3 regions of the Kitasatospora sp. NPDC002965 genome follow, and region 2 is predicted to be linked to each of the others. Evidence: riboswitches for the same ligand, from Rfam matches in the RefSeq annotation. Region 2 holds a riboswitch; each other region holds the start of a gene.
The links. A riboswitch is a leader RNA that binds a small molecule or an ion and turns the genes downstream of it on or off. The one in region 2 is predicted to bind cobalamin.
Positions count from the first base shown of each region.

Region 1: another riboswitch for cobalamin. It lies ahead of ABZY91_RS35970 (CoA-acylating methylmalonate-semialdehyde dehydrogenase); the one in region 2 lies ahead of ABZY91_RS06990 (ABC transporter substrate-binding protein).
Region 3: another riboswitch for cobalamin. It lies ahead of ABZY91_RS03075 (iron ABC transporter permease); the one in region 2 lies ahead of ABZY91_RS06990 (ABC transporter substrate-binding protein).

Region 1 is NZ_JBEXNT010000148.1:16,527-18,780, reverse strand. Features, by position in the region: gene ABZY91_RS35970 (CoA-acylating methylmalonate-semialdehyde dehydrogenase) at 1-1,188, opposite strand, end outside; cobalamin riboswitch at 1,397-1,587, opposite strand; gene folP (dihydropteroate synthase) at 1,882-2,254, opposite strand, start outside.
Region 2 is NZ_JBEXNT010000010.1:84,185-86,438, reverse strand. Features, by position in the region: gene ABZY91_RS06995 (iron chelate uptake ABC transporter family permease subunit) at 1-372, opposite strand, end outside; gene ABZY91_RS06990 (ABC transporter substrate-binding protein) at 369-1,355, opposite strand; cobalamin riboswitch at 1,444-1,649, opposite strand; partial or broken gene ABZY91_RS06985 (hypothetical protein) at 1,993-2,160, opposite strand.
Region 3 is NZ_JBEXNT010000004.1:53,399-55,652, forward strand. Features, by position in the region: gene sodN (superoxide dismutase, Ni) at 144-539, shown strand; cobalamin riboswitch at 681-817, shown strand; gene ABZY91_RS03075 (iron ABC transporter permease) at 919-2,016, shown strand; gene ABZY91_RS03080 (ABC transporter ATP-binding protein) at 2,061-2,254, shown strand, end outside.

The DNA of each region.
Region 1 (2,254 bases), on a different contig from region 2:
CGCCGCGCGGACCACGCACAGGACCGGGCCGAAGATCTCCTCGCGGTAGATCCGCATCGCGGGGGTGACGCGGTCGAAGAGGGTGGCGCCCAGGAAGTAGCCGCCCTCGTACCCCGGCACGGTCAGGTCGCGGCCGTCGACGACCAGTTCGGCGCCCTCCCGGACACCGAGGTCGAGGAAGCCGCGGACCCGGTCCAGCGCGTCGCGGCCGACGAGCGGCCCGAAGTCGGCCTCGGGGTCGTCGGAGGCGCCGACCCTGAGTGCGGCGATCCGCTCGGTGAGCTTGGCGACGAGGGCGTCCGCGGTCTCCTCGCCCACCGACACGGCGACCGAGACGGCCATGCAGCGCTCGCCGGCGGAGCCGTAGCCGGCGCCGATCAGGGCGTCCGCGGCCTGGTCGAGGTCGGCGTCCGGCATCACGATCATGTGGTTCTTGGCGCCGCCGAAGCACTGGGCGCGCTTCCCGTGGGCGGCGGCCGTCGCGTACACGTACTGGGCGATCGGGGTGGAACCCACGAACCCGAGCGCCTGGACCCGGGGGTCCTCCAGCAGCGTGTCCACGGCCTCCTTGCCCCCGTTGACGACGTTCAGGACGCCCGGCGGCAGGCCCGCCTCCAGGAACAGCTCGGCCAGCCGCAGCGGCACCGACGGGTCCCGCTCGGAGGGCTTGAGGATGAAGGCGTTGCCGCAGGCCAGGGCGGGCGCCGCCTTCCACAGCGGGATCATCGCCGGGAAGTTGAACGGGGTGATGCCGGCGACCACTCCGAGCGGCTGGCGCATCGAGTACACGTCGATGCCGGTGCCGGCGCTGTCGGTGAACTCGCCCTTCAGCAGGTGCGGGATGCCCGCCGCGAACTCCACCACCTCCAGCCCGCGCTGGAGGTCACCGTGGGCGTCGGCGACGGTCTTGCCGTGCTCGGCCGAGAGCAGGCGGGCCAGCGGCTCGCGTTCGGCCTCGACGAGCTGGAGGAAGCGCAGCAGCACGCGGGCGCGGCGCTGGGGGTTCCAGGCGGCCCACTCGGACTGGGCGCGCTCGGCGTCGGCGATCGCCGCCTCGGTCTCCGCGCGGCCCGCGAGCGGGACCCGGGCCTGGACCGTGCCGGTGTTCGGGTCGTAGACGTCGCCGAAGTCCCCGGAGGTCCCGGGGACGTGCTTGCCGCCGATGAAGTGGGTGAGTTCACGGACCATCACAGACCTGCTCTCGTCAGGGTGTCGGGAAGATCCGAGGGAAGGGCGCACGACGGACGCCCGCGCCGCGCTCGGGTGAGCGCACGCGTCGGGCCGTCGCCGGGCGCGGCGAGCCGTCAGGGAGACGGGTGTGCCGCAGCCGTCGCAGGATCACCAGGGTCGGGAAGGGCGCGGACCGGTGCCATGCGTGTTTGCTCCATCCTCGTGGACAACACGGAACACCCGCAGTCGGTATCCTGACTCCCGGATCAGCGCGCGTCGCCCGGCCTTCCCGGCTGGCTGCCAGTGGCTGGTACTGCGGCGACGCACTCCCCGGTCACAGTGGCGGGACCGTGCCGGATTCACACCGGCTTCCCTGCACTGCGGGCCTTGTCCACGACCATATAGTTGGACGTCCTAGTAAGTCCAGGGCATCCCTCGCCGCCGCCGTCCGTTCCGCGACCTCCTCCGGCGCGGCGACGTGGTTGTGGTCCGCGTGGAAGAAGTCCCTCACCTCGTCGTGCGGTTGGGCCGGTCGCAGCACCGGACCGGCGCCGGAGTCGCCGAGCTCCGCAACCCTCGTGACGGCCTCGCGGCAGCTGCCGTGCAGGGCGATCCTTCCGCCCGGCGGGGCGTGCCACGGGAGCAGCTCTCTCCGCCGCGGAGCCTCCGCTGAAGGCATCCGCAGGCGGGCAGGGATTCGGCGCCCGGCACCTACCCGCCGCGCCGCGGCGAGGCCCCGGCCGGCTGCGCGCCCCGGCGGCGCAGGGCCGCCTCCACCCGGACGGCGTCCGCCGTGGCCTGCACCTCGTGCACCCGCACCGCCCACGCGCCCTGGGCGGCGGCCAGCACGCCGACGGCCGCCGTGGCGGCGTCGCGCTCCCGCGCGGGGCGGGGCGCTCCGGTGCCGGGATCCGCCAGCAGCTCCCCCAGGAACCGCTTCCGCGAGGCCGCCACCAGGAGCGGGCGGCCCAGCACGCCCCAGGCGTCCAGCGCCGCGAGCAGCGCCCAGTCGTCCTCCCGGCGCTTCGCGAACCCGAGCCCCGGATCCACGATCACACGGGACGGGTCGACGCCGGCCGCCACC
Region 2 (2,254 bases):
GATCACGGTGACCGCGCCGGCGGCGGCTCCGTCCGAGATCCCGAGCAGGAAGGGGTCGGCCAGGTCGTTCCCGGTCAGTGTCTGCAGCACGGCACCGCAGACCGCGAGACCGGCGCCGGTGGCAGCCGCTCCCAGAACCCGGGGCAGCCGCAACTGCCAGACGATCTGGTCGTCCAGCAGCGTCACGTGCGGGTCGCCCAGCCCGAGACGGCGCACCACGACGTCGATCACCGTCCGGACCGGCTCGTGGTGCGAGCCCACGGCCAGACCGAGGAGCACGGTGGCCAGGAGCAGGGCCGCGGCGACGGCCAGGGCCGCCGCCGTGCGGCCCGGACCGGTGAGCCGCACGGCGGGAGGGGACGTGGCGGTCATGATCCCGGGTGCAGTCGGCCCAGTCCCGCCGACACCCGGGCGGCACCGTCGGCGAGCAGCACACCGGGGGTCGACTCGGAGAACGGCACCACCACGAAGGCCTTGCGCTGCACGGCGGTGAGCTTGCTCAGCACCGGGTCGCCCTGCAGATAGTCGATCTTGGACTGGGCCGTGTCCCAGTCGGCGTCCGCGAGCACGATGGCGTCCGGGTCCGCGGCGACGACCTGCTCCCAGCTCACGTTCTGCCAGGCACCGGGCAGGTCTGCGAAGACGTTGCGGGCCCCCACCGCGTCGAGCACCAGCTGAGGCCCGCCATGGCCGGAGCCGACGAACGGTGCCTTGGTGTCCGAGTCGAACCACAGGACCTTCAGGCCCTTGCCCGCGGCCGTCGCCGTGAACTGGGCCAGCTGCTGCTCCTGCTGCCGCTGGATCGCGGCGGACCGCTCCGTGACGCCGAAGACCCTGGCGACGTCGTTCAGTTCGCCCCACATCGCCTGCCAGGTCGGCGGCGGCACCTGGCTCTTGTCCGAGCAGCCGAACGGGGACAGGTACGACGGGATGCCCTGGCCGCCCAGCTCGTCCCGGGTGCCCGCGACCTTGTCGGTGAACGCGCTGGAGTAGGAGGCGTACAGGAAGTCGGGCCGCGCCGCGAGGAGCTTCTCCTTCGTCGGGTAGTCCTTGGAGAGCACCGGCACGGAGTCGTAGGCCGCCTTCCACTTCTCCGGGACGGCATTGTCGAGATAGGCGGTACCGGCCATGCGGGACTCCAGGCCGAGGGCCAGGGCCACCTCGGTCGCACCCTGATTGAGCGTCACCAGCCGCTCGGGCGGCGCGCCGACCGTCACGGTGGTCCCGCAGTTGTTCACGGTGACCGGCCCGGCACTGCCGGCCGTCGCACTGGGCGCGTCGGGTGCGGGGGCGCCCGCGCAGGCGCCGAGCACACCGGTGAACAGGAAGGCCGCGACCGCGCGGCCGACGCGCACCGGACCTGTGGGACCTGCGGCACCTACGGAACGTATGGAACGGAACGGGTACGGCAGAGCGCTGGGCACGTGTTCTCCAAAACCCTCGTGGAACATGTCGCGCCGTGGCCGGTCTCCTGGCTTCCGCATCGACACGCCGCAGCCGACCTTCCCGGGTGGCTCTTCCAGCCGACCCAGTGGCCCTGACCGCTGGCAGAGCCGGTCAGCGAGGGCCGCGGCACTCCGCGGCAACAGTGGCGAGGGCCGCACCGGACTCAGACCGGTTTCCCGAACACCATGGCCACTGCAAGGTATCAGGCGTGGTCAGGTCGGTGTCGGCCGGTACCTGGGGTGATCGTTCGGATGGTTCGTCGGCGAGCGCGCCCGGGTGGCCGAGAACGGTCGGTCGGCGTCGCCGAGCAGTTTTCGGGGCTCGTGGTCGGCGTCGGCCCCGGCGCCCGGGGGCACTTCCCTTCGTCTCCCACCCGGCCTTCCGGGCCGCCTCCGGGATCGGCCGGCCGGCCGGGGAGTAGATCTTGGTCGCGTCCCGGTTCCCGGCACTGCAGCCACCGGCCGGCGGGGTCGCCGTACCGAGTCTCTTGAGGTTGTCGGTCACCGGCGCGTACGCCGTACCGCCGGTCGACAGGCTCGTGTTCACCGGACCGGTGATCGGGAGGGAGTAGATGATCGGCAGGTCGAGCGACTTCCCGGCCGGGATGATCTGGCAGTAGTCCAGCGTCGTGCTGACCCGGTGGACCGTCGTACCGGGCGCCGGCTTCCACTGGCCACCCTGGACATCGGTCTGCCAGTTGGCGTCTTTGACCAGCGGTGACGTCGAGGCCGGAATGTCGAACGACAGCTTTCGTGTCCTTGCCGCCGCCGAGTCCGGGCCCGGGGCCGGGCCCGGCGGTCGTGGCGGG
Region 3 (2,254 bases), on a different contig from region 2:
GCCGTACGGACCGTCACCCGCCGGTGTCCGGATTGGCCGGGTTCCGGCTCGGCCTTTTGCCCTAGGCCCGCCGCCCGATCGCGAAACCCCGCGACCGGCGGGGTAATCTCGGCCGCGGGAAGACGATCTAAGGAAGGACTCCCATGTTCTCTCGTCTGTTTGCACCGCGTGCCACCGCGCACGCCCACTGCGACCTGCCCTGCGGCGTGTACGACCCCGCCCAGGCGCGGATCGAGGCCGAGTCGGTGAAGGCCACCCAGGAGAAGTACCAGGCCAACGAGGACGCGCACTTCCGCGCTCGCGCCGTCATCATCAAGGAGCAGCGCGCGGAGGCCGTCAAGCACCACATCTCGGTGCTCTGGAGCGACTACTTCAAGGCCCCGCACTTCGAGAAGTACCCGCAGCTGCACCAGCTGATCAACGACACCCTGAAGGCCGCCTCGGCCGCCAAGGCGTCGACCGACCCGGCCACCGGCCAGGCGCTGCTCGACCTGATCGCCGAGGTCGACAAGATCTTCTGGGAGACCAAGCAGGGCTGACCCCCGGTCAGCACCCCTCGGCCGCCCCCGTCCGCACCGCCGGACGGGGGCGGCCGTGCGTTCTCCGCGGGTCGGGCCCCGCCGCCGCCCAGGCCCGCGTCCGCGACCTGCCCGGGCGGTCCGCGTCCGCACCCGGCCCGGTAAGGGTTACCTGACCGGAGCGCTTGTTATGCTGCCTGGGCGTCCCGAGGGGAAGCCGGTGCGAATCCGGCGCTGACCCGCAACGGTGAACGGTGCCCCGCACCGTGAGTCCGACCGCCCCGGGGCGCCGACCTCCCGACAACTCGCCGTGGACTGCGAGGGGATGCCGCCCCGGCGTACCCTCCGCCCGGACGTGCCGCCCCGCGCCGCCCCGGCCCGAGGCGAAGGCGCGCCGCTTGTGAGCACCACCGCCACCGCACCCCCGATACCGGCCGCCGCGCCGCCCGCGCCCGGGACACGCCGGACACCCACCGCGCCGCTGGCCGCCGGCCTGGCCGCGGCCCTGCTGCTCTCGCTGGTCTGCGCCGTGGCGGTGGGCTCCTCCGGACTCGGCTGGGCCCGGGTGCTGCGACTGCTCGGCGCCGGCCTGACCGGCGGCCGGCTGGAGGCCGACGAGGCCGCCGCCTACGCGATCGTCTGGGAGATCCGGCTGCCGCGTGCCGTCCTCGCCGCCGTGGTCGGCGCCGGACTGGCCGCCACCGGGGTCGCGGTCCAGGCGATGGTCCGCAACGCGCTGGCCGACCCCTTCGTGCTCGGCATCTCCTCCGGCGCCTCGGTCGGCGCCAACGCCGTGCTCATGCTGGGCGCCTTCGCCTCGCTCGGCGTCTGGGCGCTCTCCGTCTCCGCCTTCGGCGCGGCCCTGCTCGCCATGGTGCTCGTCTACCTGACGGCCCGTACCGCCTACGGCCTCACCCCGCTGCGCCTGGTGCTGACCGGCACCGCGATGTCCTACGGCTTCTCCGCCGTCACGGCGCTGATGGTGTTCGCCGCCGCCCGCGGCGAGGCCGCCCGCTCCGCCATGATGTGGCTGCTCGGCAGCCTCGGCGGGGCCACCTGGGGCTCGGTGCCGATCGCCGCCGTCACCGTGCTCGCCGGACTGACCCACCTGATCTGCTCCGCCGGGCGGCTGGACGCGCTCGCCATGGGCGACGAGACGGCCGCCTCGCTCGGAGTCGACCCGGACCGGCTGCGCCGCGAACTGTTCGTCGTGACCGCCGCCGTCACCGGCACGGTCGTCGCGGTCAGCGGCGCGATCGGCTTCGTCGGGCTGATGGTCCCGCACGTGGTGCGGATGCTGGTCGGCGCCGGCCACCGCCGGGTGCTGCTGATCGCGCCGCTCGCCGGGGCCCTGCTGCTGGTCTGGGTGGACATCGTCTCGCGCACCCTGCTGGCCCCGGCCGAACTTCCGGTCGGGGTGGTCACCGCGGCCCTCGGGGTGCCCTGCTTCCTGCTGCTGATGCGCCGCCGCGGCTACTCCTTCGGAGGTGGCCGATGAGGGCCGTCCGCACGACCGTCCCCGACCTCACCGCGGACCCCGCCCTGGACCTCGCCGTCGACCGCGTCTCGGTCGAGCTGGCCGGCCTCCGGCTGGTCCACGACGTCACCCTGACCGCCGCCGCCGGGCAGGTGGTCGGCCTGGTCGGACCGAACGGCAGCGGCAAGTCCACGCTGCTGCGCTGCGTCTACCGGGCGCTGCGGCCCGCCGCCGGGGCCGTCCGGCTGGGCGGCGAGGA